DNA from 2 places in the Fenollaria massiliensis genome. Region 2 is predicted to be linked to the other one. Evidence: predicted binding sites of a transcription regulator. Region 2 holds the regulator's gene; the other holds the start of a gene.
What was found. Region 2 encodes HrcA, which represses chaperone genes, less so after heat shock. Its sites were predicted from a motif close to TGTTAGCACTCNNNNNNNNNGAGTGCTAACA; they were not measured.
Positions count from the first base shown of each region.

Region 1: a site for HrcA is predicted at 12,582-12,612, ahead of M1R53_RS03930 (co-chaperone GroES). Genes of this name have one in related genera too.

Region 1 covers NZ_CP096649.1:743,302-759,787, forward strand. Annotated here, with positions in the region: gene mnmL (tRNA modification radical SAM protein MnmL/YtqA) at 1-505, shown strand, start outside; gene M1R53_RS03860 (hypothetical protein) at 498-917, shown strand; gene M1R53_RS03865 (DUF6648 family protein) at 935-1,486, shown strand; gene M1R53_RS03870 (ABC transporter permease) at 1,510-2,280, opposite strand; gene M1R53_RS03875 (ABC transporter ATP-binding protein) at 2,282-2,914, opposite strand; gene M1R53_RS03880 (ABC-F family ATP-binding cassette domain-containing protein) at 2,916-4,811, opposite strand; gene M1R53_RS03885 (ABC transporter ATP-binding protein) at 4,941-5,603, shown strand; gene M1R53_RS03890 (hypothetical protein) at 5,600-6,313, shown strand; gene M1R53_RS03895 (hypothetical protein) at 6,304-6,945, shown strand; gene M1R53_RS03900 (sensor histidine kinase) at 7,072-8,109, shown strand; gene M1R53_RS03905 (response regulator transcription factor) at 8,087-8,683, shown strand; gene M1R53_RS03910 (redox-sensing transcriptional repressor Rex) at 8,752-9,495, shown strand; gene M1R53_RS03915 (ABC transporter ATP-binding protein) at 9,495-10,400, shown strand; gene M1R53_RS03920 (ABC transporter permease) at 10,390-11,625, shown strand; gene M1R53_RS03925 (DNA-3-methyladenine glycosylase family protein) at 11,618-12,508, shown strand; gene M1R53_RS03930 (co-chaperone GroES) at 12,650-12,934, shown strand; gene groL (chaperonin GroEL) at 12,946-14,571, shown strand; gene brnQ (branched-chain amino acid transport system II carrier protein) at 14,810-16,123, shown strand; gene M1R53_RS03945 (DUF2812 domain-containing protein) at 16,123-16,486, shown strand, end outside.
Region 2 covers NZ_CP096649.1:1,011,956-1,028,441, reverse strand. Annotated here, with positions in the region: gene M1R53_RS05170 (lipid II:glycine glycyltransferase FemX) at 1-637, opposite strand, end outside; gene lepB (signal peptidase I) at 780-1,409, shown strand; gene lepA (translation elongation factor 4) at 1,419-3,224, shown strand; gene hemW (radical SAM family heme chaperone HemW) at 3,224-4,348, shown strand; gene M1R53_RS05150 (HD domain-containing protein) at 4,358-4,933, shown strand; gene hrcA (heat-inducible transcriptional repressor HrcA) at 5,118-6,128, shown strand; gene grpE (nucleotide exchange factor GrpE) at 6,139-6,660, shown strand; gene dnaK (molecular chaperone DnaK) at 6,687-8,531, shown strand; gene dnaJ (molecular chaperone DnaJ) at 8,688-9,812, shown strand; gene prmA (50S ribosomal protein L11 methyltransferase) at 9,821-10,732, shown strand; gene M1R53_RS05120 (RsmE family RNA methyltransferase) at 10,725-11,453, shown strand; gene mtaB (tRNA (N(6)-L-threonylcarbamoyladenosine(37)-C(2))-methylthiotransferase MtaB) at 11,450-12,733, shown strand; gene M1R53_RS05110 (histidine triad nucleotide-binding protein) at 12,738-13,076, shown strand; gene rpsU (30S ribosomal protein S21) at 13,194-13,376, shown strand; gene M1R53_RS05100 (GatB/YqeY domain-containing protein) at 13,410-13,859, shown strand; gene scfA (six-cysteine ranthipeptide SCIFF) at 13,923-14,075, shown strand; gene scfB (thioether cross-link-forming SCIFF peptide maturase) at 14,082-15,437, shown strand; gene secD (protein translocase subunit SecD) at 15,447-16,486, shown strand, end outside.

The DNA.
Region 1 (16,486 bases), 270 kb from region 2:
TGTTGAGCTAGGCTTACAAAGCTCAAACGATGAAACGCTTAAGATATTAAATAGATGTCACACAACTAATGACTATATAGATGCGTGTGAAACATTATCTAAGTATGGCATAAGAAAAGCAGCTCACTTGATACTTGATTTACCGTGGGATAGTCTTGATGATGTTTACAATGATGCAAAACTCATTAACATGACAAAGACTGACGAGGTAAAACTACATAGTTTATATATTATGGAAGGAACTAGGATAGCCAAGATGTATAAAGCTGGCGAGTTTAAACTATTAAACAGAGAAGATTATGTAGACAGAGTAGAAATTTTCTTAACTCATATTAAAGATGATATAATTATACAAAGATTGGTCGGCAGATCTGATGAAGAGGGAACTATTCATTGCAACTGGGGCGAATCTTGGTGGAGAATAAAAGATTCCATATTGGAACAGATGAAAAGAAAATCAAATTACCAAGGTAAATATTTTAAGGAGGATGATTTTTATGGTTAAATTAATCTTAGGAGCAAAAGGCGCAGGAAAAACTAAGTGGTTAATCAATGGTGCTAACGATGACATTAAGTCAGGTAACGGCAACATTACGTTCTTAGATGTTGAGGACGAACACATATTTTCTTTAGATACTAATGTTAGACTTATTAACTTAAGCGACTATAGTATAAATACTATTGAAAAGTTCTACGGCTTCTTGCTTGGCATGCTATCAATGGACTTCGACCTAGAAAAGATCTATATAGACAGTGTTTATAAGATTATTGATATTAAGAAAGAAGATTTAAAATGCTTAGTAAAGAATTTGGAAGAAATTTCTGAAAAGCATGATGTAGACATACTTATCAATGTTGACTACTTAGCTGAAGATGTAGATAGTGACTTAAGGAGCTACGTAGAAGAAGTTAAATAATTAGAAAGTGGTATTTAATGCTTTATGTAAAGAGGAAGAATCTTTTTGAGGTGTTTTTTGAGAAGAGACATTCTTTGATCATACAGTTTAATAACGGTGACTTGACAAAGAAAGAATTTCTTAAAGAAAATTTTAATTTTATTACTAGCTTAAACATAAAACCTTTTATTAAGATTGATTCATTTGAAAAGGGCATGTTTAACTACCAATACTACAATTCACTTGCTAAGTATTATTTAATGCTTGCAAATGAGATAAAAAATACAAATAAACACAGAAAGTATTTTGTTGAATACAAAAATACTGGATTAAGTTTGTACCATCAAAAAGATTTAACAACTATAAGCATACTAAGGCTGGTTGACTTTGAGAATGTTGACGCATACTACGTTAAAACGAATTCAAAGTTCTTAAATGGTAAGCTTTATGAGATAGTCTTAAGTGATTACAAAGAAGCGATATTTCATTCGAAAGCTTTGTGGCTTATAGATATTTTGAGAGAGAAGAACGTATTTAGTGAAAAGAAGAAAGAGTCGGTAATAGATTCGTATATAAATAAACTCTACTAATTTTAGTAGAGTTTGTTTTTTTATTAAAATAACATTTGCTCTCTTTTATTAAAAAAAGCTTTATAAGCAAGAGAAGTAAATATACTTGTAGTTATACCAACAGTTCCGACTATGGCTATCATTATCGTTATTTGATAAAGTATAGCAGACATCGGATCTGTGCCTGATAGTATCTGACCTGTCATCATACCGGGCAATAGTACTATGCCCATGCCAAGCATTGAGTTAAGCGTTGGTAGTATGGCAGAGCTAAAGGCTTCTCTTGAAATTTTTGAAACGGCATCTTTTGGTTTAGCACCAAGCATCAGCGCTGCTTCGATTTTATCTCTTTGATCATTAAGTGCATTTTTATACGAATTGATAGCAAGGCTCATACCTGTCATGGTATTGCCTATAAGCATTCCGCATATTGTGATAAAGTATCTCGGATCGTACCAAGGCTTAACGGCAAGTACAATTATTATGTAATAAAAAATTGAGACAAGGCTCGAGCCGACAAAACAAATTGCAACAATCTGTTTAAGCTTATTTTTATTTACCTTGCTTCTCTTATATACATTAAATATTGCAAATGCTTCCATTATTACTAGTATCAATAGAGTTATCCATGAACTATCACTCTTTAGTATGTACTGAAGAAGATAGCTTGTTATAAGTAGCTGCACAGTCATTCTTAGCGAAGCAACTATGATTAAGACTTGATTTGACAAACCTTTTAACTTTGATATTATTAACAAAACTAATATAAAGGCAAAGGATAAAATTAATTGTGTTGTTGAAATATCTCTTAACATATTAAGCCTCCTTGATAGATGCTGTATTATTATTTATTTCTATAACTTGCTCAGCAAGGGAAAATAGTTTTTCTGAGTGCGATACCATAACTATCTTTTTATTTTTTTCTTTTAGATATTGAATCACTTTATTTATAAGATTAAATTCTGTTTCATCATCAAGAGACGATGTTGGCTCATCAAATAGATAGACTTCAGCATCCATAGCTAAAACTCTTGCAATTGAGAGCCTTGTTTTTTCTCCACCAGAGAAATATTTTGGATCATCATCAAGTTTTTTATCTAGTAAAACTATATTAAGCAGTTCTTTTAGATTTGCATCATCAAGAGGGGCTAATCCACTGAATTTTCTCGCTATATTTAAATTATCTCTTACATTTCCTTCAAAGATGGCAGGGAATTGCGATTGCATAATAATTTTTCTTCTTAGCTCATGCGCTTTATATGAGCTAATATTATCACCTTTATATAAAATCTCGCCGTTATCAGGACTAATTATATCATCAAGCATTTTAAGAAGAGTTGATTTACCGCTGCCGCTCGGTCCTATAATCATAGTAAGACCACTATCATCAATAATTAAGTTATCTATATTAAGAATATTTTTAAATTGTACATTTTTTAGCTCGAACATCTTATTCCTCCATATAAATAAGCTCTTCGTATAAGGAGTCAAGCTTTTCATCAATCTCAGTGAGCTTAAAATTCAAATCGTTAACTCTGTCTATATCGTCGTAAATATCAGGGTTTGCTAGCTCATTATGAATATTGTTTTTATGTTTTTCAAGTTCAGAAATTTCTTTTTCAATAGCATTCTTAGCTTGTTTTTCTTTTTTTAATCTTTCTTTTTCTTCTCTCTCTCGCTTTTTATTAAGTTTTGCTTGAGTCTTTGTGATTTCTTCAGGTTCTTCTAGAAAGGCTTCTTCTTCACGCATACGCTTTTTCTTTTCTAGATAATAATCATAATTACCTAAATATTCGTGAATACCATCAGCTTTAAGCTCAAGTACTTTATTTACAACTTTATTTAAAAAATATCTATCATGGCTAATTACAAGCAAAGTTCCTTCGTATGAGTTAAGAGCCTCTTCCAAAACTTCTTTCGACTCTATGTCCAAATGATTAGTCGGTTCGTCTAAAACAAGGAAGTTTACATCAGAAAGCATTATTTTACATAGAGAAACTCTAGCTTTTTCTCCTCCAGATAGTTCATCAATCATTTTATATATATCGTCATCAATAAATAAAAATTTAGCAAGAGCCTTTCTTAGTTCAAAATAAGTAAGTCGAGGGAAGCTATCCCATATCTCTTCGGCAATGGATTTATTCACATCAAGTTTTTCTAGCTCTTGATCAAAGTAGCCAACATTGACATTAGTTCCAAAGCGTATTTCGCCAGAGTCATGACTTTCTTCACCAAGAATTATTTTAAATAGAGTTGACTTTCCAATGCCATTAGCACCTATGATGCCTACGTGTTCACGCTTATATATATTAAAGTTTATATCGTTTAAAAGTTTAAAATCGCCAAAGCTTTTATTGATATTTTCAACAGACAAAACATCGTTACCAGACTCTACCTTCATTCTAAACTTGAAATTAATCTCACTATCATCATTAACATCGCTTAATAGCTCAATCTTAGCAAGCATCTTTTCACGCGATTTTGCCTTTATAATGCTCTTTTCAGTAGCGTAGGACCTATATCTTCTGATAATTTCTTTTTGTCTTTCAATCTCTTTTTGCTGATTGATATAAGCTTTCTCTTGAATCGCTTCATTTATCTTTCTTTGCTTGATATATTGTTCATAGCCCATATTATACTCGTGAGTACTGTGATCCTTTATAAGTATTACCTTATTACAAGTAGCATTTAAAAAATATCTATCGTGGCTGACCATAACAACAGTCTTTGAGAATGAATTGATGTAGTCTTGAAGGAATTCCATTGAGTCAATGTCAAGATGGTTAGTCGGCTCGTCCAAGAAAAGTATGTCAGACTCTTGTATAAGTGCCTTAGCTAGCATTAGCTTAGACTTTTGTCCACCACTTAGAGAGTTAAATGCTTGATCAAACTGTTCTTCGCCAAAGCCAAGACCAGTTAAAACCTTTTTTATCTCAGCATCGTATGTATATCCACCTTTCTTTTCAAAGTCTTCAAGTAAAAAGGCGTATCTATCCATATTCTCTTGACTAGGGTCCTTTGCAATGATATCCTCAAAATTTCTAAGCTCCTCTTCAAGATCAGTCAAGTGCTTCATAGACTTTTTCATCTCATCATAAACACTTAAATTACTTCTGATAGTTGTATTTTGCTCAAGATAGGCAATCTTAGTGTCTTTAGAAATAAATATATCGCCTTCATCATAATTAAGCATACCAGATAATATGTTTAGTAAAGTTGACTTACCAGTACCATTCATACCAACTATAGCAACTTTTTCGCCTTCATTTATATTAATAGAAACGTTTTCAAAAATTAATTTGTCTATAAAAATTTTTTTTATATTATTACACGCTAGTATAGTCATAAAAACACCTCGACTATATTATAACATATTTTACAAGATGAAAATAAGATAAAATTGCAGTTTTTACTCATGAATTTTGATATTAATCAATATATAATCAAATTACAAATAATACATAGGAGGTTTATTATGAATATTATTGAAGTAAAAAATATGAGCAAAAATTTTAAGAAGAAAAAGCTATATAATGATTTTTCATTAGAGATAGAAGCTAACACGGTTCATGCAATTGTTGGACCAAATGGCTCTGGCAAAACGTCTTTACTAAGAATATTAACAGGATTATACAAAGAAGACAAAGGTAGTGTTATTGTTAATGGTGACCATGCTATGCTTCTTGAGAATGATTACTTGTATGAAGACAAAACAGGTATAGAAAATATTAAAATTTATGGTTTGTACTTTGGATATGCAAGCAATGTATATAAAAAGTATAGTGATTTATTAGGAATAAGTGATGATTTAGATAGAAAAGTATCAACTTATTCAAAAGGAATGAAAAGAAAATTGTCGTTATTAATTATAGTTCTTATGAATCGAGATATAGTTTTTTTAGATGAAGCGACTAGCGGAGTAGATCCTATATCTAGAGTACAAATAAGAGATTTAATAAAGACACTTAAAGATAAAGGTAAAACCATAGTAATAACAAGTCATGATTTATCAGAGATAGAAAAGATTGCGGATAAGGTTACTATGATAAAAGATGGAAAAATTTTGTTTACAAAAAACATTGATGACATCAAGGGAGAAAGCCTTGAAGAATTATTTATTGAGGAGGGAAGAAAATGAACGATAATTTAAATATCAATAAAGCTTGTAGAAAATATTTATTAAAAGATACTGATGTACGTTTAAATATAATTTTAACATTATTGATAGCAATTGGATTTAATTTTTTATTATACAAAAACGTATTTGCCTCTCGTGGTGATGCTTATGTGTTATTAATGCTATATGTATTTATACTTGGTTTTACAATAATTGGCTCTAACGCAATGGTTGTTAATTTAACAGCGAAAGATAAATTAAATAAGCGTATTGAATTTATACTTGCCTCTGGATTTGACATAAAAGATATAATAAGATCATATACTAAAGAAATGTGGGTTATTTCTTCAATTCCATCATTTGTTTTATTTTTTATGACTTACGTTGTATACGATTTTAAAATTGATTTTAAATTAATATTTGCAGTATATATCAGTTTATTTATAATGCTGTATTTTGAAGTGCTTTTATTTAATATTATAAGCTTATATCAAAAAAATTTTAAGTTTTTCAAAAATTTAGTTTTCTTTGCTTCAAGTTTATTAATTTATTTAGTAGCTTCTTTTTCAAAGCATATTATAGAGTTTATAGATAAGCATAATGTAAACTTAGTATATGTTTTATTAGGGATAAATATTGTACTTATAATAATATTTGCATCTTTGTCAATAATTAAATATAAAAAATTAAGTAACGAAGCTGTTATAAATAAGGAGGGCACATGGTCTTAGACTTAATAAAAAACGATATAGAAAAAATTCTTGATAAGAATGCACTTCTAATGGCTTTTATGGCATTTATTTTTACTCTAATACCTGCTTTAATTGGAGAAAGTGCCATTAATAATGAGATGATTATGCAGATATTAAAAAGCGATGGCTTAGTTATGATGTTTATAATATTCGCGATTGAACTAACAAAGTCAACAATTGTAAATGATAAGATCAGTAAAAGAATTGAGTTTATCTTAGCTAATGGTGTTTCGAAAAATAAAATCATTATAAATTATATAGCATCATTATATTTTTCAACACTTATAATATTAGCTCCGTCAATAGTTTTAAGCATATACACAATGAGTTTATCAATTTATTTAATTTTTAATACACTCATAACAAGTTTAATATATACTTTACTTATTATATATACAATACTTTATATTACAAATATGAACAAAATAAATAGCTTGCAGATAAGTTTGGCTATTTTGCATATAATTATTTTAAGCGCATCTTATGTTACTTATATATTTACAAATATTTTAGCACTATATTTTATAATAAAAGCTTTAATACTCATTGTCTTAATTGTATTATTGGGTATAAATACAAAAAATGAAAGGATACTTACTACTTATTATTAAATTATGTATAAAAAATTATTAAAAATTATATTAGCTCATTTAGCGGTAATTATTTATTGGGGAATATTATATAAATTAAATTTAAGTATAGAGGATGCTCCTATAATAAACTTTGTATCATTTCTATTGATTTTTACAATATATATATTTATTTACACTGAGCTTTCAAATAAGAATATTGGAAAGAAATATACAATTATATTTTCTTTCTTATCTATAGTGCCCATAGCATTAAGTTTACAAAAGAATATTGATTATAAATATATTTTGATTATACTTAGTCTTGTATCTTCATTTATTTACGCGAAAAGATATTTACTTATAGATCACGCTAAAGATATAAATATCTTACCAATATCTAAAGCTTCAGCACAGGTGTTTACGATTCTTCTAGCTATCTTATCTTTATTGATGATATATTTATTTGATATAAGTTCATTTGTAATTAATATCTTTATGCATACAATTATGCTTCTGATTGAAAGCTTTTTCCTTATATTTATCAAAGAAAAAGAGCTTAGCTATGAAAAAACATATAAACTATATTATTTGGCAGAGTATATGAGCGAGGAAAGAGATGATTTTGCAAGAGTTATACACGATGAGATTATACAGGATATTTATGCAAGTATAAACTATCTTTCACTTAAAAATCCTAATGTCGAATATGCAAAAAATGTTTTATCTAATCTTGAGTCTAAATCAAGACAAATAATGAAACTATATCAAGCAAATCTTTTTGAAAGAGCTGATATAAATACATCAATAAAGTCAATTATTGATAATGTTTCATCATTATATAATAAAAGTTTGTATATTAATTTAAATATTGATGAAAAATTATTTAGTGAAAGCGATGTAAAACTAATTAAACTTGTATCAGTAGTGTCAAAGGAGCTTATTAACAATATTTACAAGCATTCAAAAGCAAGCTTTTTAAATTACAATTTATATAGAGAAGAAAAAAACATTATTATTGAAATTGAAAGCGATGGCGCCAGTGATGAAGATTTCAAACGGATTAATGATTCAAAAAGAGGACTGCTTTTATTAAAGCTTTTAATTGATATGAACTCTGGTAGTCTTGATCATGAATTAAATAAGGATATATTAAAAACAAAAGTAATTTTGGAGGTAAATGATGAAGATAATATTATTAGATGATCATAAATTATTTGGCTCTTCGATAAAATTACTTCTTGAAGAACAAGATGAAATTGAGTTTTGCGATTATGTATCGACAATAGACGATTTATTCAAGTATTTACAAATAAAAAATTATGACATAGCACTTTTAGATATAAATTTAAAATCAGAAAAAACAGGCCTTGATTTAATAGGTGAAGTGCTTGAAATTTATCCGGATATTAACGTTGTTATACTAACATCTTATGACCTTAAGAACTATAAGGAGACCGCTTATAAACTAGGTGTTAAAGATTTTATCAATAAATCAGTTGAAATTGATGATTTGATTGAAAGACTAGTTAGAGTTAATGAAGGGAAAAATAAAATTTTTAATATCAATGACAAGCCTTTATTAACAGATAGTGAGAAAATAGTTTTGAAAGAGTTAGTTAAAGGCAGTAATAAAAAAGATATAGCAAATAAATTATTTATTAGTGAAAGAACTCTATATAATCATATATCTAATATATATTCAAAGCTAGGAGTAAACAATGCTATAGAAGCATTTAATAAAGCTATGGAGCTTGGTTACATAGACCCGCTTATGTAAAAAAATATTGCTAAGAAAATCTCTATATGTTATACTATATTTGTTATAATAATGAAAGGTGTGGACATATGGCTCGTGATATTACAATTAATGCAATTAAAAGATTACCCATATACTATGTGATTTTTGAAGACCTATATGCAAGGGGCGTACATAGGGTCTCTTCGAGTGAGCTATCAGCGTACACTAAATTTACTTCGTCTCAAATTAGGGCTGATTTAAACACTTTCGGCGCTGAGGGCAGACAAGGTTATGGCTATCACGTTGAGACCATATATATGGACCTCAAGGGCGTTCTTGGTCTTGATTATAAAAAGAATTTAATTTTAACTGGCGTTGGTAACATTGGTCAAGCGATAATACAGTCGCGTGAGTTTGAATCAAGCGGCTTTAAGTTTATTGGCCTATTTGATAGTAACCCTAATATGATTGGCCTTAGCTTTAATGGTATCAAGGTTAGAAATATTTCTGAGCTTGAAGATTTTGCTAAAAACAATACTATTGATATAGGTGTAATTGCTGTTACTAGTAATAGTGCGAGGGACGTTGCCAGAACTTACGAAAAAATTGGTATAAAAGCGATATGGAACTTTGCTCCGACTGTGCTTGATTTAGATAAGGACATCATAGTTGAGAATGTACCTTTATCAGAGAGCTTATTCACGCTAAACTATTTACTTAAATGCAAAAATGACGGTACTTTTACAAGTGATGACTATGTCAATAGAGCAAAAGATATTGTTTACGATAAAAAATTAGGACAATATAGAGAGTCAAAAAAGAGGGGCAGACCCAGAAAGGAGAATAATTAATGAAACTAGAATTAATTGATATTAAAAAATCCTTCGCTGGAAAAGAAGTTTTACACGGAATTAACTTAGAGACTAGTTCCGGTAGTTCAACTGCTTTTTTAGGAAGGAATGGTGCTGGTAAGACGACTACCATAAGGATACTTATGGACGTATTTAAAGCTGATAGCGGAGAGATACTGATTGACGGCTCGCCAATTGATAGAAAAGAGATTAAACTTGGATATTTGCCTGAAGAAAGAGGTATGTACGCAAAAACTGCTATACTTGATCAGCTTATTTACTTTGGAAGAATAAAGGGACTTTCTAAAAAAGAAAGTCATGACAATGCTATAGAGCTGCTTGAAAAAGTTAAGCTAAGTGAATATAAGGCAAAAAATCTTGATACCTTATCAAAGGGTAATCAACAAAAGATACAAATCATACAAACTTTTATTAATAAGCCTGACATCATTATTCTTGATGAGCCATTCTCTGGTCTTGACCCAGTTAACTCACAAATACTTATTGATCTAATCAAAGAGGCCGTTAATGAAGGCACTTTATTAATATTCTCATCTCATCAAATGAGTCATGTTGAAAATTTCTGTGACAATATTGCTCTTATTAAAGATGGAAGCAATGTTTTGACTGGTAATCTTAAGGAAATTAAGAAAAATATGGGCGAGGGAAGATTAAGACTAAGTTTTTACAATGATGCTGTAAATTATTTACAAGATATTTTTGATATGGTCGGACAAGATAATGTCAAGATTAGTGACAATGACATAATTGTAAGAACATCTGATAAAGCTAGTGAACTAGCTAATTACGCTATAAATAAAGATAATTTTAGAGCTATAGCTAAATACGAACCAAGTCTTGAAGAGATATTTATAGAAGCGGTAGGTGATAACGATGCTAAATAAGATAAAACTAATAAGTTCATTTGAGTTTAAACAGCTTATAAAAAATAAATCATATAAAATCACTACTGCTATATTCTTTGCTTTAGCCTTGCTTGCAGCTTTTGCACCAAGACTTATTCAAGGTAATTTATTCAAATCCATCACTGAAGAATTTAATAAGACTCAAAAGCTAGGAATAATCATAAATGATGATGGTATTGATGAAAGTGAATTAAAATCTTTTTTAAGTAATTATGAAGTTCATTTATATACTGATGAAGAAAAGCTAAAAGATGATGTATTAAGTAAAGAACTTGATAGAGGGGCAATTATCGATGCTGCCTCAATTCAAAAATTTGTATTAAACTCTAAACTTACTGATATGGGCGATAGCTTAGATGGGGCTTTAAATGAATACAGATATAAAAAACTTATTGAAGCTGAAGGCTTGGATTATTCTAAAATAAAAGCCTTAGAAGCTAATCAATATCAAATAAATGAAGTCATCTTAGGAAAAGATTCTAAGCAAAACTATTTTATAATTTATATCTTGTTATTCTTATTATATATGATTATATTAACTTATGGTCAAATAACTGCAACATCAGTAGCTAAAGAAAAGAATGACAGAACTATGGAGCTTTTAATCACGTCAACTAAACCAAAGTACTTGATACTAAGCAAGGTCTTAGCAACAGTATTTAGCGCTGTACTTCAAGTTTCAGCTATATTTATAGGTTTTGCCGTTGGATATGTATTTAATAAAGAATACTGGTCTGATATATTTAGCATTACAAGTGCACCTATACAATTGGTTGTAACATTCATCTTGTTTATGATAGCGGGCTTCTTCTTATACTTGTTTATATTTGCAACACTTGGAGCACTAGTTAATAAGATAGAAGAAGTTAGTCAATCAATATCATCGGCGACTATTTTGATAGTACTTGCTTATTTTGGAGCTATATTTGCATTAACTACTGGATCAGAATCAAGCTTTGTTACATTCTTATCATACTTCCCACTAACATCACCATTTGTCATGTTTATAAGGGCAGGTATGCTAAATATATCAATCGCTGAGGTAGCTATATCATTTGCAATACTTGTAATATCAGCATATTTAATTTATAAATTAGCTTGTGACATATACAGATTAGGTACACTTCAATACGGAAACAGAATGACACTAAAGCAAGCGTTTAAAGCATTAAGAGAGGATAAGAAGAATAAAAATAATGAATAAGATAATATTAAAGGGACAGACTAGCTTTGTCCCTTCTCATATATTTGAGTGCGGTCAAGCATTCAGATGGAAAAAGCTAGATGATGAGGCATATAGGTTTATATTTAGGGACATGGTTTTGGAAGCACGTTCTATAGATGATAGTATCGAGATACTTGGCGATTTTTCAGATAAAAATGAAATTTTAAACTATTTTGACTTAAATACTGATTATGATGCGATAAAGGCAAAGCTATCTCTAAATGATGAGATTTTAACAAAGGCAATTAGTTTTGGTGGAGGTATGAGGATACTTAAGCAAGATCCATTTGAAACATACATATCATTTATAATAAGTGCTAATAATCAGATAAAAAATATAAAAAACACAATAAAAAAACTTTCACAGATGTATGGCAAAAAATTAAATAATCCATTCGATGATGAAGAGTACTATGCCTTTCCGACTCAACTTGAACTTTCTAATGCTAAACCTGAAGACATAAAAGAATACGCAAGAGCTGGATTTAGATCAGAAAGAATTGTAATTGCTTCAAAAATGGTTCAAGAGGGTATAATTAATTTTGATGAGCTGAAAGAAAAAAATATAGATGATATTAGAAAGACCTTATTAGAGGTTCCTGGTATAGGCGAAAAAGTTTTTCAATGCATATTGCTCTTTGGATTAGGCAGAACTGATTCATTCCCAGTAGATGTTTGGGTAAAAAGGGTCATGGAAGAGCTTTATTACGGTGGAGAAGAGAGAAATAAGAAACTTATACAAGAAGATGGCTTAAGAAGATTTGGCGATTTATCAGGCTATGCTCAGCAATATCTCTTCTACTATATGAGAGAAAATTTCAAAAAGATGAAAAAAGAAGAGAAAAACGTAGATAATAAATAAAATTATTAAATAAAAGCATTTAAATTAAATTATATTATCTTGTATATTTACTATATATTGACTACAATATAATTGTTAGCACTCAATAGTGATGAGTGCTAACAAGAAAATGATAGATATATATTTAAGGAGGAATAGATTATGAAATTAAGACCATTATCCGATAGGATAGTTATCAAAAAACTAGAAGCAGAAGAAAAAACTAAATCAGGCATAGTACTACCAAGCGCTTCAAAGGAAGCACCTGTTATGGCTGAAGTTATAGCTATAGGCGCTGACATTACAAATGACGAGAAAAAAGCTAAAGAAATTAAAGTAGGAGATAAGGTTATATTCTCAACTTATGCGGGAACAAACGCAAAAATCGACGGAGTAGAATATACTGTACTAAAATTTGCTGACATCGTAGCAGTAGTTGAAGACTAGGAGGTATTAATATGGCAAAAGAAATAAAATTCAATGCAGAAGCAAGACATAAAATGGAAGAAGGTATTAACATTCTTGCTAATACTGTAAAAGTAACACTTGGACCAAAGGGAAGAAACGTTGTTCTTGACAAATCTTTTGGCTCACCATTAATCACAAACGATGGTGTTACTATTGCTAAAGAAATAGAACTTGAAGATAAATTTGAAAACATGGGAGCACAATTATTAAAAGAAGTTGCTACTAAGACAAATGATATCGCAGGTGACGGTACTACAACAGCAACACTTCTTGCTCAAGCAATAATTAGAGAAGGACTTAAGAATATCGCTGCTGGTGCAAACCCAATGATATTACAAAACGGTATCAGAAAAGCTGTTGAAAAAACTGTTGAAAGCATCAAATCATATTCAAAGAAAGTTGAATCATCTGATGCTATCGCACAAGTTGCTTCAATTTCAGCTGGAGACAAAGAAATAGGTAAGCTTATTGCAGATGCTATGGATAAAGTTGGTAACGACGGCGTTATAACTGTTGAAGAATCAAAATCTATGGGCACAACACTTGAAGTTGTTGAAGGAATGCAATTTGACAGAGGATACGTTTCAAGCTACATGGTAACTGATACAGATAAGATGGTAGCTGAACTTGACAATCCTTATATCTTAATCACAGATAAGAAAATTACTAATATACAAGAAGTACTTCCTGTACTTGAAGAAATTGTTAAACAATCAAAACCATTATTAATAATCGCTGAAGACATTGAAGGCGATGCAATGGCAACACTTGTTGTTAACAAGCTTAGAGGTACATTCAACTGCGTTGCAGTTAAGGCACCAGGCTTTGGCGACAGAAGAAAAGAAATGCTACAAGATATAGCTATATTAACAGGAGCTAAAGTTATCTCTGAAGAACTTGGTTATGATCTAAAAGAAGCTACAATCGATATGCTAGGAACTGCTCAAAAAGTAAAAGTTGATAAAGAAACTACAGTTATTGTTAATGGAGCAGGAAGCAAAGATGAAATTGAAGCAAGAGTAAAACAAATCAAGACTCAATACGAAGCATCTGACTCAGACTTCGATAGAGAAAAACTTCAAGAAAGATTAGCTAAATTAACTGGCGGCGTAGCAGTTGTTCAAGTTGGTGCAGCTAGCGAAATTGAGTTAAAAGAAAGAAAATTAAGAATAGAAGATGCTCTATCAGCTACAAGAGCAGCTGTTGAAGAAGGTATAGTACCAGGAGGTGGAACTGTACTTGCAGACTCAATCAAAGCACTAGAAGCTATAGTTGATGACTTTGAAGGAGACGAAAAGACAGGCGTTAAGATTATATTAAGAGCACTTCAAGAACCAGTAAGACAAATTGCTGAGAATGCAGGCTTAGAAGGATCAGTTGTAGTTGAAAACGTTATGAACGAAAAACCTGGCGTTGGTTTTGACGCGCTTAACAACAAATACGTTGATATGATTAAATCGGGTATAGTTGACCCAACAAAGGTAACTAGATCAGCTCTTCAAAACGCAGCATCAGTAGCATCAATGATACTAACTACTGAAGCAGCAGTAGCAGACATCCCTAAAGATGATGCTCCAATGGCTGGTGGCATGCCTGGCGGAATGCCAATGATGTAGAATCAAATAAATAAATTATAAAATAACTCATGGCCTTGGCTGTGAGTTATTTTTATGTGCAAACTTTCAAAACATTAATAAAGTTAAAATAAATAATTTTTCCTTTTGCTTTATCACTGTTATTTGAATGCACCTAACAGCACTAACAATAATACTTTACAACGTTACAAAATGCTAAAAATATATTTACTTTACTTAAGAGATATAGTATAATATCTATGGTAATGGAGGGATAAACGTGAAAAGAAAACAAATCATTGACACTATGGTAGTAGGTTTTGCATTATTCGCAATGTTTTTAGGTGCTGGAAATTTAATTTTCCCACCAACATTAGGAGCCATATCCGGAGATAAATGGTACTTAGCGATGATAGGATTTATGATGACAGGTATAGGCTTGCCAATACTTGGGGTAGTTGCAGCGGCTAAAGCAGGAGGAAGACTTGATGATGTTGCGGGTAAGGTAAATAAAACATTCTCGATTCTATTCGGTTCATTAATAATGATATGTATAGGACCACTACTAGCTATACCAAGAACATGTGCCACTACATACGAAATAGCGATTCAACCATTATTTGGAAACATTAGCCCAATACTTGTTTCAATAATTTTCTTTGGTATCACGCTATTCTTTACATTAAATCAATCAAAAGTAGTTGATAAGATTGGTTCAATACTAACACCAATACTATTAGTCATACTATTTACAATAATTGTAACTTCAATAATTAATCCTATAGGCACACCAAAAAATACAGGCGTCGCACTTAATTTTGTTAACGGCTTTAAAGAAGGTTATCAAACAATGGATGCCATCGGCTCTATAATCATGGCGACTATAGTAATCAGCAGTGTTAAGAAAAGAGGTTATACAAGCCAAAAAGATATGTTTAAGATGACGGTTATATCTGGTATTATAGCTGCATGCTGCCTAGCTTTTGTTTATGGCGGACTAGTTTATATCGGAGGAACTGGCAGCGAATATCTTAATATAGATATAGAAAATCCAAATAGAGTTGCTAATTTAATATTTATGGTTGATAAGATCATGGGCCAATACGGAACTGTGGCTCTAGCCTTAACAGTTGCTTTAGCCTGCTTAACTACATCCATAGGCTTAACTGCAACAGCAGGAGAATTCTTCTCAGACTTAACTCATGGTAAATTAACATATAAGTCCATAGTTATATTTACATGTCTTTTCAGTGCAATAGTCGCAACAAATGGCGTAGACTCAATTATAACATTCTCAGGTCCAATACTTTCAGTTTTATATCCAGTTGCCATAGTAATAATCTTATTAAATATATTTGACCATAAGATTAAATATAAGGCAATATATAAAGGAGCTACACTTGGAGCCTTCATGGCAAGTTTATTAGATACAATTGCAAATATCGGTAAATTCGAGCAAATCAGAAGCTTTCTTGACAGAATTCCTCTTGGATCAGAAGGTTTTGCTTGGGTAATACCAGCAGTAGTATTTGGTTTTGCATTTATAGTTCTTGAGATGGCTCTTAACAATAGTTATCAAGATGGTGTTCTTTAGTGAAAAAGTTTAAAAAATTTTTAGATCCAATATATTCCTTAGAAAATTGGCTTAATAAACAAGGCGAGGAAAATTATAAATTAACTAGCCTAAGGGGTTCGTTTTTTGAATTTGATAAAACAGAAGCAAAATATGAATATAAAGTTTATTATTTTAAAGGACCTGAAAAAGATGTTAGATCATTTTTAACTTATGCCAGAAAAAATGATATAGAAATTTTTCAGTACCCAATAAGTGCTTCTCAAATATCATTATTTTCTTTCATGGCTGCTACATTTGACAGTAATTCACAAGATATTAATTATAAGGCAAGCTTATTTGCAACACATATCTATGTACTTATGAAACCAAAGGTGGCTGAGA
Region 2 (16,486 bases):
TGAAATATTCTTTTGGTCTATAAGTGATACCGTTACGCTCAGCCATGACCTTAGTCTCTTCAAAGAAGGTATTTAGGCCCTCATCACTTTGTGAGATCCTTGTCGTAACGCCTTTTCTGTAGCTTAGGCGTATGTTGTAGCGCGTCTTTGAGTGGAAGCCTGCTAAAACATCGTCCTCACTTTTATTTATATCGATGATGGCATTTCGCCTTGGCTGAATAAAGCTGTGTTCATCAGCGCCTCTCGTTCTTATTTTTAATTCTGTATCCTTATATAAACGGGTAAGTTTATCATCATAGGCAATGGCTGGGTCGAATCTTAATAAAAATGCGTCTTTAAACTTATCTAATTTTTTCACTTCATTAACTAAGGCTAATACAGTATCTTTATCATATATATCACAGACAGGTCCACGATTGGCATAAAGAAGCCACTTTCCATCTATTGCTTTGATAGACAAAATGCTCATAGCAGCAATTATCTCTCCACCATCTTCTAAATAAACATAGTCTTCATACCAATTATTTTTAATTTTCGCCCAAGCTCTGTCTTGAGTTAAAAAGCTATATTTAGAGTTTTTTACGAATTCATCGTAGCACTTTATTTCATTTGCATCGTTTAAATTTAATATTGACATCTAATTTATCAACTTCTTTCTATAATTACTAATCTATAAACATTATAACATAAACTGAGACTACTTGCATAATAATAAAAATTTTCATCATTCTTTGTAATTCGTGGTCAAAATATGATATAATTATAAAGGAGGTTTTTTTATGGAGAACAATTTTAATGATAATAATATAAATGAAAATATTGATATAAACGAAGAAGTAAAGGCAGCTAGTGAAAATGAAGTATTAGAAGCGGCAGAGGCGATGGCTAAGGCAAAACAAGATGACATCAAGTCGTGGATATTCTCAATAGTTGTAACAGTCGCCATCACTTTATTTTTAGTAAACTTTGTTTTTGCCCTAACAAGGGTTGAGGGCATATCGATGGAGCCGACTCTACATACAGGCGATAGGGTCTTCGAATGGAAGCTATTTAAGTACTTCAAGGAGCCAAAGAGACAAGAAATTGTTGTTATTAGGGGCGAAAAAACTAACGGTGACCACTATATCAAGAGACTAATCGGTCTTCCAGGTGATGTTATAGACATAATTGATGGAGAAGTTTATGTCAATGGTGATAAGCTCGACGAACCGTATTTAGACAGAAAAACTAGTGAGCAAAACGGCAATCACTGGGTTGTACCAGAGGACTCATACTTTGTTATGGGGGACAATAGAGAAGGAGGCAACTCCTACGATTCAAGAAGTTTTGGACCGATAAAGAAATCATATTTACAAGGTAAGGCCTTATTTAGATTTTGGCCTTTGAATAAATTAAAATTATTTAGATAGGATGATAAGATGGATCAAAAATATATACGTAACTTTTCAATCATAGCGCACATCGACCACGGTAAATCTACTTTGGCTGATAGAATCATTGAAAAGACTGGATTACTTACTCAAAGAGAGATGCAATCACAAGTTTTGGATAGCATGGATCTTGAAAGAGAAAGAGGAATAACAATTAAATTAAAGGCGATACGCTTGATTTATAAGGCAAAAGATGGACAGGACTATATTTTTAACTTGATAGACACTCCTGGTCACGTCGACTTCAACTACGAAGTAAGTAGGTCTCTTAAGGCGTGTGAAGGCGCAGTACTTGTTGTTGACGCAACTCAAGGCGTTGAAGCGCAAACGTTATCAAACGTGTACTTAGCTATAGATCAAGATTTGGAGATACTTCCTGTTATTAATAAGATGGATTTACCAAGCGCAAGACCAGATGAAGTTAAGGAAGAGATTGAGGACATCATAGGCCTTGACACTAGTGAAGCGCCTCTAATTAGCGCAAAGAGCGGCCTTAACATAGAAGACGTTTTAGAGGACATCGTTAAAAATGTTCCACCACCAAATGGTGACAAGAACAAGCCACTTAAGGCGCTAATATTTGACTCAATATATGATGCTTACAGAGGTGTTATCTGCTACATCAGAGTTTTCGATGGCGTTATTAAAAAAGGTACAAAGATTAAGATGATGCAGACAGGCTCTGTATTTGAAGTTGATGAAGTTGGCGTAAATAACACATCTTTATTAAAGAAAGACACTCTTGAAGCAGGCGAAGTAGGTTATTTCACTGCGCAGATTAAAAATGTGAAGGACGCAAGAGTTGGTGATACTATCACTTATCTTGACAATCCAACAGCTGAGCCACTTAGCGGATACAAAAAAGTTGTACCAATGGTTTATTGCGGTATATATCCAGCAGAGGGCGAGGACTTTAACAGCGTTAGAGAGGCTCTTGAAAAACTTCAAGTTAATGATGCATCACTTATTTTTGAAGCAGAAAATTCAGTTGCCTTAGGCTTTGGTTTTAGATGCGGCTTCTTAGGACTACTTCACATGGAGATAATTACTGAAAGACTTGAAAGAGAATTTAATCTAAATATAATCACAACTGCACCATCAGTTATTTATGAAGTTCATAAAAAAGATGGTTCAACGATATTTATACAAAACCCATCCAATCTTCCTGATCCAAGTGAAATAGATTATATGGAAGAGCCAGTCGTTAACGCTGAGATCATGACTCCAAAGGAATATGTAGGCGCCATCATGGATATTTGTCAAAATAGGCGTGGTGAATTTATAAATATGGAATATCTTGATCAAACAAGGGTTACACTTCATTATAAAATGCCACTAAATGAGGTTATATATGATTTCTTCGATGCACTTAAATCAAATACAAAGGGCTATGCATCGCTTGATTACGAAATCTCAGGCTATCAAAGAAGTGAGCTTGTTAAGGTCGACATACTTATCAACGGAGACCTTATCGACGCGTTCAGTTTGATTTTACACGAGTCAAACGCTTATGAAAGAAGTAGATCCATTGTCGAAGGACTAAAGGACGTTATACCAAGACATCAATTCCAAATACCTTTACAAGCGGCTATCGGCTCAAAGATTATAGCGAGAGAAACTATCAAAGCGCTTAGAAAAGACGTTCTTGCGAAATGCTACGGCGGCGATATTTCAAGAAAGAAAAAATTACTTGAAAAGCAAAAAGAAGGTAAGAAGAGGATGCGCCAAATTGGCTCAGTAGAACTACCTCAAGAGGCTTTCCTTTCAGTATTAAAGTACAAGGAAAAGAAATAATGAATAAATTAGGAATATATATACATATTCCTTTCTGTGAAAGAAGATGTAAATATTGCGATTTTACATCTTCTATTTTTAATCAAGACAGAATGAAGGATTATGTAGAGCATTTATTATTAGAGATAAAAAATAATAAAGAGCTATTAAAAAATTATATTGTCGATACTATATTTATAGGTGGAGGCACGCCATCTTTATTAAGCATAGATGAAATTACTAGCCTTGTGAATGGTTTAAATGAGGCTATAAACTTAGATGAAAATTATGAATTTACCATAGAAACAAATCCAAACTCAATAAGTGAAGAAAAATTAATAGCTTATAAAAATTTAGGAATAAACAGAATTTCTATAGGGGTGCAAAGCTTTAACGATAGACTACTTAGAATTATTGGTAGGCTTCATACAGGTGAAGAAGCGAGAGAAAAAATTAAATTAGCGAAAAAATATTTTGACAATCTTAGTCTTGATTTTATTTTTTCACTACCGACAGAAACTTTATCAGATGTAATCGATTCCATTGACATAGCAAAGGAACTAGGCGCGACGCACGTATCGCTTTATTCACTTATACTTGAGGAAGGGACTAAACTTAGCACTTTGGTAGACAGAGGCGTTTATAGAGTGAATGATCAAGTGACAGATAGGCTCATATATAGAAAAGCAAGCGAGCACTTGGAAAAACTTGGCTACAAGCAATATGAAATCTCAAACTTTGCTAAGGACAATCGCTATTCAAGGCATAATTACAAATACTGGTCCATGGATGAGTATCTAGGCCTAGGTATGGCGGCACACTCATTTATTAAAAATAAAAGATTTTTTAATGCGAGCACATTTAATGAGTACTTTAACGATGTGAAGAAAAATATTTATCACGATGAAGAAAATTTATCAAAAGAAGATAAAATTACTGAGTATATAATTTTTAAATTAAGGACGAATGAAGGCATAATTATAAATGAGATCAATAAAAATTTCGATATAGATTTTGAAGATATATATAAGGAAGAATTAAAAAAAGCGACACTTGAAAAACTATTAAAAAAAGATGGCGGAAGATATTCTTACACAGAGCTTGGCAGGGACCTTGCTAACCAAGTAGAAATACTTTTTGTATAAGGAGAGGCTATGATTGATATAATTAAAAAAGCGATTGAGTACCTAGAAAATATTTTTAATGGCAACTCGGACGGACACGGCGCAGATCACAGCCTAAGAGTTTATAATAATGCATCTTTGATAAGAAAAGCTTATGAATGCAATGAGCTTTATGTAGACCTTGGAGCTTTGCTTCATGACGTCGACGATCATAAGCTATTTAAGAATAAAAATAATGAAAACGCAAGAAAATTTTTAGTTGAAAATGATTTTGATAGTGAAGCAATTGAAGATATTGTTGAGATAATCAATTCAGTTTCATTTACAAAAAATAAAGGTACTAAGCCAAAAACACTTGAAGCATGCATAGTACAAGATGCTGATAGGCTTGACGCGATAGGCGCAATAGGCATTGCGAGGACTTTTATGTATAGCGGCAAACATGAACGCGGCATAGAGGACTCATTAAAGCACTTCGATGAAAAGCTATTATTATTAAAAGACATGATGAACACTGACGAAGCAAAAAGGCTCGCCCAAAAAAGAGATAGCTTTATGAAAGAATTTTTATCAGAAATAAATGCTGAGCTTAGCTATAAAAAATAAATATCTGTAGAAAAGGCGATTTTATCGTCTTTTTTTATGCTTTTTGAAAAAATTTTATAAAAATTGTAAAAAAAAGTAAATATTTTTGAAAAAAGCTTGATTTTTTTATTATTTTGGGTATAATAGAAATAGAGTTAGCACTCACTGAGTAAGAGTGCTAACAAAAACGATGGAAGGTGATCAATTGGATGAGAGAAAATTAAAGATTTTAAAAGCTATAATCAGCTCATACAATGAAACTGGTGAACCGGTTGGCTCGAGACTTGTCGCCAAAGACGACTCCATTGGTCTTAGCTCAGCAACTATTAGAAACGAGATGCAAGACCTTGAAGAAGCGGGCTACTTAATCAAAACTCATCTTTCTAGCGGAAGAGTGCCATCGCAAAAGGCATATCGCTTGTATGTTGACATGGTACTTCAAAAAGACTTCGAAAAATTATCTTCATCAGAAAAGAAATTTTTCTTAGATGATATAAAGGACAAGTCAAAGAACTTAGATAGTATGATAGGAAAGATGTCAAAAGTTTTGTCAAGCTTAACTGATTTTACATCACTTGCTTATATAAGGAAGAGTGGCGAGACAAAGTTAAAGAGCTTGGAGCTTTTAAAAGTTGATGAAAATAAAATTCTTGCCATCTTTGTATATGAAGACTTTGCCATTGACAAGAAATTGATAACGCTTAATGAAGATATAAATGAAGAAGAACTTAATTATTTTAAAGAGATTTTAAATAAAAACTTAGCAGGCAAGTCCATAAACTCGGTTGATTTTAACACACTTAAATATGAAAAGGACAGCCTTCTTAAATACAGAAGCATTTTAGATAGCGTTTTAGAAAAGTTTTCACAAAAAGACGAAAAGAATAATGCAAATAGCATATTCCTAGAAGGAATAAATAAGATTTTAAATTATCCAGAGTATTCAAATTTTGATAAGGCAAAAGAATTAATCGAGCTTCTCGAAGACAAAAAGGGCCTACTAAATTTACTTGAGAGCGAAAATTTGGATAAAGATCTTGTTATTAAGATAGGTAATGAGAATGATATCGACATATTTGATAATATTGCCTTAGTTCTTAAGAATGTAAACATCTTGGATAATGAAGTTACTTTTGGTTTAATCGCACCAATGAGAATTGATTACAAAAAAGTTCTTTCTATATTTGATGATTTTTATATGGATGATTTATTTTAGGAGGGATTAGATGAAAAAAGATAAAACAATAGATATGGATGAAGAAAAGCTTATAAATGAAGAAGCTGAAGAAAGTCAAGAGAAAGCTGTAAGTGAAGAGCAAGATGGCGTGTCATCTGAAATAAATGATCTTCAAACAAAGCTTGTGAGACTTCAAGCAGACTTTCAAAATTATAAAAAGAGAGTAGAAAAAGAAAAGGACGACCTAGTATCGATAGGCGTTGTAAGTATTGCAAATGAAATACTTCCTGTCATAGATAACTTTGAAAGAGCCTTGGAGCATGAAGGTGACAGCGCTTCGTTTAAGGAAGGCATGGAGCTTATCTACGAAGGATTAAAAAATGCTCTCAAAGCAAAGGGCATAGTTGAGTTAAAAGCACTAGGCGAGGACTTCAATCCCGATTTTCATCAAGCGGTATCTATGGGCCACAACGATGAATACAAAGAAAATCAAGTCATAGAAGTTTTATTAAAAGGTTATGAATACAATGGCAAGGTTATTCGCCATGCCATGGTTATTGTAAATAAATAAGAAAATTATTAAGGAGGAAATATATTATGGGAAAAATAATTGGTATTGACTTAGGTACAACAAACTCTTGTGTATCAGTAATGGAAGGTGGAGAAGCTATAATCATTCCTAACGTTGAAGGTAACAGAACCACTCCATCAGTAGTTGCTTTCACAAAAGACGGAGAAAGATTAGTAGGAGAAACAGCTAAAAGACAAGCTATAACAAATCCAGATAGAACTATATCATCAATTAAAAGAGAGATGGGCAGTAACTATAAGATTGACATAGACGGAAAAGATTATACACCACAAGATATATCAGCAATGATATTACAAAAATTAAAATCAGACGCAGAAAGCTATTTGGGAGAAAAAATTACAGAAGCAGTTATCACTGTTCCTGCATATTTCACAGACGCTCAAAGACAAGCTACAAAGGATGCTGGCAAGATCGCTGGCCTTGAAGTAAAGAGAATCATTAACGAGCCAACAGCAGCAGCACTTGCTTATGGTATGGACAAAGAACATGGTCAACACAAGATTATGGTATATGACCTTGGCGGAGGTACATTCGACGTTTCAATCCTAGAAGTAGGCGACGGCGTTTTCGAAGTACTAGCAACTAGAGGTAATAACAAGCTTGGTGGAGACGACTTTGACCAAAGAATTATAAATTATATAGCAGAAAACTTTAAAAAGGAAAATGGCGTAGACTTAACTCAAGACAAGATGAGCCTACAAAGATTAAAAGAAGCAGCAGAAAAGGCTAAGAAAGAGCTTTCTACTACAATGACAACAAACATCAACTTACCATTCATATCTGCTACAGCAGCTGGTCCACTTCACTTGAACATGGACTTAAGTAGAGCAAAGTTCAATGAACTTACTCATGACTTAGTTGAAAAAACTACTGAACCAGTTAGAATGGCTATAAAAGATGCTGGTATTGAAGCAAAAGACATCGACAAAGTATTATTAGTTGGTGGTTCAACAAGAATCCCAGCTGTTCAAGAAGCAGTTAAACAAATCATCGGCAAAGATCCTCAAAAGGACATCAACCCAGATGAATGCGTTGCCATCGGTGCATCAATCCAAGGCGGCGTATTAACAGGTGAAGTTAAAGACTTATTATTACTAGACGTAACACCACTATCACTTGGTCTAGAAACACTTGGCGGAGTAACTACAAGACTTATCGAAAGAAACACAACTATTCCAACAAAGAAATCACAAATATTCACAACAGCATCTGACTCACAAACATCAGTTGATATACATGTACTTCAAGGTGAAAGAGAGATGGCAGCTGACAATACAACACTTGGCCGCTTCCAACTAGAAGGTATAGCACCAGCACCAAGAGGAATCCCTCAAATCGAAGTAACATTTGATATCGACGCCAATGGTATTGTTAATGTATCAGCAAAGGATTTAGGTACAGGTAAGGAACAAAAGATTACTATCACAGCTTCATCTAACTTATCAAAAGAAGATATTGATAAAAAAGTTAAAGAAGCAGAAGAATTTGCTCAACAAGATAAGAAGAAAAAAGAAAATATTGAAGTAAAGAATAATGCGGATCAAATGATATATCAAACAGAAAAACTTATGAAGGACCTTGAAGGCAAAATTTCTGAAGATGAAAAGAAAGACATCGAAGCAAAACTTGCTGATCTTAAGAAAGCTAGCGAAGGCTCAGACTATGACGATATGAAGAAGAAGACAGAAGATTTAACACAAGCCTTCTATAAAGTTTCTGAAAAGCTTTATAAACAAAATGCAGAAGCAGGTGCAGCTGGAGCTGAAGCAGGCGCACAAGGCTCTGAAGAACACAAAGGTGACGATGACGTAGTTGATGGTGACTACGAAGTAGTTGACGACGATAAATAAATTTATTAGATTTTGATTAAGAAGAATGGAGAAAAGCTTCATTCTTCTTTTTTTACATAAAATAAAAGAATTTCATTAGGCTTTTATTTTTCTCACATTTTTGGTATAATATAATGTATATGAAAAATATTTTACATTTTAGAAAGGGTGTAAGTTTTGAAAGATTTATACGAAGTTTTAGAGATAGAATCAACTGCGACTGAAGCTGAGATAAAAACTCAATATAGGAAGCTTGCTAAAAAATATCATCCAGACCTAAATCCAGGAGATGCAGAGGCTGAAGCAAGATTTAAGGAGATATCTGCCGCTTATGAAGTTTTAGGCAACGCTGAGAAGAGAAAGCAATATGATACATACGGCGAATCGATGTTTCAAAATGGTGGCACAGGAGCTGCAGGATACGGCGGTTTTTCTGAGGATATATTTAGTGATATCTTTGATATTTTTGGAGGCGGTTTTGGCGGTTTCTCATCAGGTGCTGCACAAAGCAAACGTCCAATGTATGGCGAGGACGTAAGATATAACCTTACCATAGACCTAGAAGATGTTTTAAATGGAACTCAAAGAGAGATTGAGATAGAGAGAGTCGAAGAGTGCTCGCATTGCCACGGAAGCGGAGCAAAAGATAAGGACAGCAAGAAGACTTGCAAGACTTGTTCTGGCAGAGGAAGCGTTAGAAAAGAGAGAAGAACAGCTTTTGGCGTATTCGTTCAAACTGAAGTTTGCCCTGACTGTCAAGGCGCAGGCGAGATAATTACTGAAGAATGCCCACATTGCCATGGCAATGGAACTGAGAAGAAAAAGAAAAAAATACTTGTTAAGGTGCCAAAGGGCGTTCGTGAAGATAGCGTCATCAGCATAAGAGGCGAAGGAAGTGTTGGTAAGAATGGCGGACCAAACGGTGATTTAAACGTTTACGTAGACATTAGAGATAATAATAAATTCAAAAGAAGTGGCGATGATTTATATACAAGCGTTAGCATAAATTATTTACAAGCGGTTTTAGGTGACCAAATTGAAGTTGATACGCTTGATGGCAAGGTTAAATTAACTATACCTGAGGGAACTCAGAGTCATACGAAGTTTAAAATTGCAGGCAAGGGACTATATCCACTACACAAGAATTATAGATGCGATTTATACGTTGTAGTCAAGGTTGATGTGCCAAAGAATTTGAATGACGAGCAAAAAGAGTCATTAATAAAGCACTTTAAAGACATGAATTTTGATTACGAACCAAAGAAGAAAAATATTTTTGAAAAAATAAAAGAAAAATTTTAGGAGTTAATATGAATTTTAGAGAAATTAAATTAAAATTTAAAAAAGAAAATGAAGAAAGAGTCGAAATTTTCTTATCAGACTTAGGCATTGACAATATGGCGATTGAAGATCCAGAAGATTTAAAGATTTTCCAAGAAAGACAAAATGCTTGGGACCTATACGATGATGACCTTATAAAATTAGAAAAAGGTTTTATTAGATTTACTATATACCTAGACGATATCTCTGACAATGATGAGAGAGAAGCCAAAATTAAGGCTTACATTGAAGAAATTGGCGGAGAATTTTCTAAGGAAATAATTGATGATAGCGATTGGAAGAATAATTGGAAGAAATTTTTTAAGGTTTTAAAGCCAAACAAAACTATAGTCATAGTGCCAACTTGGGAAGAGTATGAAAAGAAAGATGGAGAAGAAATCATAAAGCTAGAGCCCGGCATGGCCTTTGGTACTGGCTCACACGAGACAACATCACTTTGCATAAAGAAGCTTGAAGAGCACATGAAGCCAGGAATGAAAGTTCTAGACATAGGTACAGGTAGCGGCATACTATCGATTGCAGCGTCAAAGCTAGGCGCTAGCGAAGTTTTAGGCGTTGATATAGATCCGATGAGCGTATACATCGCCAATGAAAATAAAAAATTAAATGAAGTTAAAAACGCTGAATTCATAGTCGGAGACCTTCTTTCAAAGGTTAAAGACAAGTATGATATAGTCGTTTCAAATATACTTGCAGAAGTTATAGTTACAATGACAGGTGATTTACACAAATTTTTGAACAAGAACGGAATTTTCATTTCTTCAGGAATTTTAAAAGTTAAGTCTGCCATGGTTATCGACTCACTTGAAGCCAATGGCTTTGAGATATTAAACGTCGAAGACCTAAACGAATGGACTTCAATCGTAGCTAAACATGCATAGATTTTTCGCAGAAAAAAGAGCTGAAAATCTTTTATATTTAGCAAAGGAAGATATAAAGCACTTTAAAGACGTCTTGAGAATAAAAGATGACGAAGAAGTTGAAGTTTATATTGATGGCGCTGGCTATATCGCTGTTCTTAACTCATATACCAAGGATGAACTATCTCTTAAGATAATTTCTGAAATAAAAGAAAAATATGAGTCTGAGCTAAAAATAAGCTTATTTCAAAGCCTAGTAAAGTCTGATAAGATGGACTTCATAATACAAAAAGCTATAGAAATGGGTGTTTATAGCATAGTTCCTATAGAGACTAAGAGGTCCATTGTAAAGAAAAAAGATATAAAAGATAAAAAACTGGAAAGATATAAAAATATCGCAAAGGCGGCGGCGATGCAGTCAAAGCGCGAGTTTATACCATCTGTATCTGATGCGATGAAACTTAGCGAAGCAAAAGAAATTTTAGATGACTTTGATCTAGTTTTAATTGCTTATGAAGATGAACTTGATAATAGCATAAAAAATTATGATATCAAAGACAAAAAGAATATCGCCATCGTCGTAGGACCTGAGGGCGGCTTCGATATAGGTGAAATAGATGAGCTTAAGAAATTTGGCTACAAATCCATTAGCCTAGGAAAGAGAATACTTAGAGCAGAAACAGCGCCAATTGCGCTACTTACTATGCTTTACTACGAATTTAACGGAAGTGGTCTTTTATGATGAAGGTTTATGTACAAAATTTGGGCTGCAAAGTAAATTTATATGAAGCTCAAGCGATAAAAAATTCTTTCGAGCAAAGAGGCTATGAGGTCAAGGAAGATTTTGACGATATCGATGTCTATGTGATAAATACTTGTACCGTGACAAATAAGTCGGATTCAAAGTCAAGGCAGATGATATCTAAAGTCAAGAAGAAAAATCCAGATGCTATAATAATTATTTGTGGCTGTTATAGCCAGATTAATTCTAAAGAGATAGAAGAGATGGATATAGCGGACATTATAGTCGGCACACAAGGCAGAAACAAGATAGCTGACTACTTAGAAGAATATTTAAACCTTGGCGAAAAGAAAAATTATGTTGAGGATAATATTGACAAAAATTATGAAGAGCTTCTTTTTGATAAAAATTTCGATAGCACTAGAGCTTTTATTAAAATAGAAGATGGATGTAATAATTTTTGTTCATACTGCATAATTCCATACGCAAGAGGAAGAGTGCGCTCGAGAAAGGCAGATAGCATCATTAAAGAGATAGAAACGCTCGCTAAAGATGGCTACAAAGAATTTGTTATCACAGGCATACAGATAACTGATTATGAAGATAATGACATCGACCTAATAAAATTATTAGAAATGATAGATGAAGTGCCTGGCGTTGAAAGAGTGAGACTTGGTTCGATTCAGCCAAAATTATTGAAAGATGAAACAGTAGAAAGACTAGCCAAACTAAAGCACTTGCAGCACCAGTTCCATTTATCCTTACAAAGCGGCTCAAATAAAGTGCTTAAGCTAATGAATAGAAAGTACACGAGAGAAGATTATATTGAAAATACAAGTAAGATATATAAGGCAATGCCGGACTCTGCCATAACTACAGACATTATCGTTGGTTTCCCAGAGGAAGATGATGAAGATTTTAAAGAGTCCATTGACATAGTGAAAAAAATAAATTTCTTAAAGGTTCATGTTTTTAGATATTCAAGGCGTAAAGGCACAAAAGCTTACGATATGAAAGGACAAATTGCTGAGAGCGTAAAAAAAGACAGAGCAGAAATTTTAGAAGAGTATCAAGAAGCTTCGAGACATATATTTATAAATAAATTTATTGGGAATGAATTTGAAGTTTTGTTTGAAGAGAAAAAAGATGAATACTTTGAAGGCTACACATCAAATTATATCAGAGCTTATCTTAAGACAGATGAAAATCTTCATAACCAAATAATAAAAGTAAAGGCAGTAGAAAAATTTAGAGACGGAATATTAGTAGAAAGGATTTGATTTTATGGATTGTTTATTTTGTAAGATTATAGAAGGAAGCATTCCTTCTGAAAAAATTTACGAAGACGACATGATGCTTTGCTTTAAAGATATCAACCCAACATGCCCAGTTCATGTGCTTATGATACCCAAAAAGCATATCTCATCCCTTGATGATTTAAAAGAAGGCGATGAAGAAGTAATTTCTCACATGATGCTAAAAGTTAAGGATATAGCTAAGACTATGGGCCTTGACAATGGCTACAGACTAGTCATCAATACAGGTGAAGACGGTCAACAAAGCGTAAAACATTTACACATGCATTTAATTGGCGGCAGAAAGCTTAATTGGCCAGCAGGTTAAAAACAAGAAAATTAGCAAAAAAGATTAAAAAAACCTTGAAAAAGCTTTAATTTTGTTGTATAATATTTGTAACTTAGTCATAAATGATAGTAACTGTTTTATGAGGGGAGGGATACTATGACAGAAATAAGAGTTAGAGAAGACGAATCACTTGATAATGCACTTAAGAGATTCAAAAGATCATGCGCAAGATCAGGCGTCTTAGGAGAAGTTAGAAAAAGAGAACACTATGAAAAACCAAGCGTAAGACGTAAACTAAAATCTGAAGCAGCAAGAAGGAAAAAACATCAAAAGTTTTAATTTAAATTTATTTGTAAAGATAGAAGGTGTATGATGTCCCTTAAAAACGAACTAAAAAGTAGATATATAGAATCTATGAAAAATAAAGATACAATCATTAAAAACACTATCATGATGGTTAACTCAGCTATAAAGCAAATTGAAGTTGACCAAAGAAAAGAACTAAGTGACCAAGACATTATAGCAATAATACAAAAGCAAATAAAGGAAAAGAAAGGCGCTATAGCTGAGTTTGAACAAGGCCATAGAGCAGATTTAGTTGAACAAACTAAAAAAGAAATAGAAATTCTTATGGAGTACGTACCAAAGGAACTTTCTGAAGAAGAGATAAAAACTATGATTAAAGGTACTTGCGAAGAACTTGGAGACAATAAAACAAATTTTGGCTTAGTCATGAAGACTATGATGTCAAAAGTTAAGGGCAGGGCAGATGGATCATTAGTTACAAATCTTGTTAAAGAATATCTAGCCGGTGCAAAATAGCATCGGTTTTTTCTTGTGATGAGCCTTAGCTCACAGTATATTTTATATAAAAGGGAGGATATTATGAAATTTGTAAAAACTTTAAGCAAAAGAAACTTATTAAAAACAGCTAAGCACGGCGGATGCGGCGAATGCCAAACTTCATGTCAATCAGCTTGTAAGACATCTTGTACAGTTGGTAACCAAAAGTGCGAAAATAAGAAAAATCATAAATAGACTTTGATGTACGATACTAATTTAATACATAAGTTCTATCTAAATGATAAGTATGTAATCTTAGACATATATAGTGGTGCTGTACACGTAGTAGATGAGATTATATACGACTTAGTTGATTACATGTCTAAGGGCTTAGATGAAGCTGTTAAGGCATTATCTACTAAGTATGAAGCTTGTGATATTAAAACTGCTTTTAAGGAAGTAGAAGAATTACACAAAGAAGAGTTGTTATTTACTGAGCCTATAGAGGCAACTCAGCTAGACTTAAGTAAATACAACATAGTAAAGGCTCTTTGCCTACATGTTTCACATGACTGTAACCTAAGATGCAAGTATTGTTTTGCGTCACAAGGCGATTTTAAAGGCAAAAGAGAGCTTATGAGCGTAGAAGTAGGTAAGAAAGCTTTAGAGTTTTTAGTACAAAACTCTGGCAATAGAAGAAATTTAGAGGTTGACTTCTTTGGAGGAGAACCACTAATGAACTTTGACGTTGTTAAAGAGCTTGTTACTTACGGAAGAAGTTTAGAAAAAGAATACAATAAGAATTTTAGATTCACTTTAACTACAAACTGTGTTTTATTAAACGATGAAATTATTGATTATTTAAATGAAAATATGTCAAACGTAGTTCTAAGTATAGACGGTAGAAAATCTGTTAACGATGAGATGCGTCCAACTACTAATGGAAAAGGTTCTTATGATTTAATCGTTCCAAAGATTAAACGCTTCATTGAAAAAAGAGGCGATAAGGACTATTACATTAGAGGTACATTTACATCAGAAAACTTAGATTTTTCAGAAGACGTATTGGATTTCTACAGAAACGGTTTTAAAAAGACATCTATGGAACCGGTTGTAACAGACCAAAAAGAACCTTATGCCATAAGACCAGAACATGTAGAGAGAATTAAGAAAGAGTATGAAAAATTATCAAAAGAATACATCAAAATTAAGAAAAAAGATGATGATTTTCTATTCTTCCATTTTATGATAGACCTTGATCAAGGACCATGCTTAATCAAAAGAGCAATAGGATGCGGAGCAGGATGCGAATATCTTGCTGTAACGCCAAAGGGAGACCTTTATCCTTGTCATCAGTTTGTAGGCGAAGAACAATTTAAAGTTGGTAATGTTTTTGAAGGCGTTACCAAAACTGATTTAAGAGAAGAATTTAAAAAATCAAACGTATTTAATAAAAAAGACTGCCATGAATGCTGGGCAAAATTCTATTGTTCAGGAGGCTGTCATGCTAATTCATACTACAATACAGGCGACATAAACGGTGTATTTGAGATAGGCTGTGAATTAGAAAGAAAAAGAATAGAATGTGCAATCTCAGTTATTGCAAATTTAGATTAGGAGGCCAAAATGAAAAAGTTAAGCACACTTAAGATTGTGATAACAGTCATTTTAATTGCCTGCTTCGGATTAGTAGCTGTATTCGGCTTTGATTTTGCTGGATATCAAATTAAGAGTGCTAAAGACTCTATCAACTTAGGTCTTGACTTAGCTGGTGGGGTATATGTACTTCTTGAAGCTGATACAGACAAAACAGGTGAAGAGCTTAGCAAGGCTATGGAACAATCCAAGGCAATTATTCAACAAAGAGTTGACGGTTTAGGAATTTCTGAACCAAACATATCTATAGAAGGTTCAAACAGAATCTCAATCGAACTAGCTGGTGCTAAAAATGCACAAGACGCTATCGAAACAATAGGTAAAACAGCTCAATTACAATTTATCGATCCAGATAACAATGTAATTTTAACAGGTAAAAACATTAAAGAATCAAAAGTTGTTTATACACAAGATAACTTAGGTAAGTCAACACCAGTTGTTTCAATGGAGTTTGACGAAGAAGGAACAAAGAAATTCGCTGAAGCAACAACAAAGCTTTATAATGAAACAGTTCCTGAAAAGAAAATCTTAAAGATAGTTCTAGACGGTGAAGTAATTTCTGCACCTATAGTACAAAATTCACCAATTACAGATGGTAAGCCTATTATCGAAGGTGGTTCAAAAGGATTCTCAGTTGATGAAGCATCAAAATTAGCTACATTAATTAGAGCCGGTGCACTTCCTATCGAACTTAAGGAAGTTAGATCAGAAATCATCGGAGCTTCACTAGGTATCGACGCTTTCCACAACTCAATGATGGCTATACTTATATCAATACTTTTAATCAGTTTACTATTAATCGTAGTATATAAGATTCCAGGTCTAGTAGCATCAATTTCATTAATTGCGTATACACTATTAGTTTTACTAGCATTTATAGTATTCCATATCAAGTTATCATTACCAGGCATATGCGGTTTACTATTATCAATAGGTATGGCAGTAGATGCTAACTGTATTATATATGAAAGAATTAGAGAAGAATTAATCAATGGTAAGACAGTAAGATC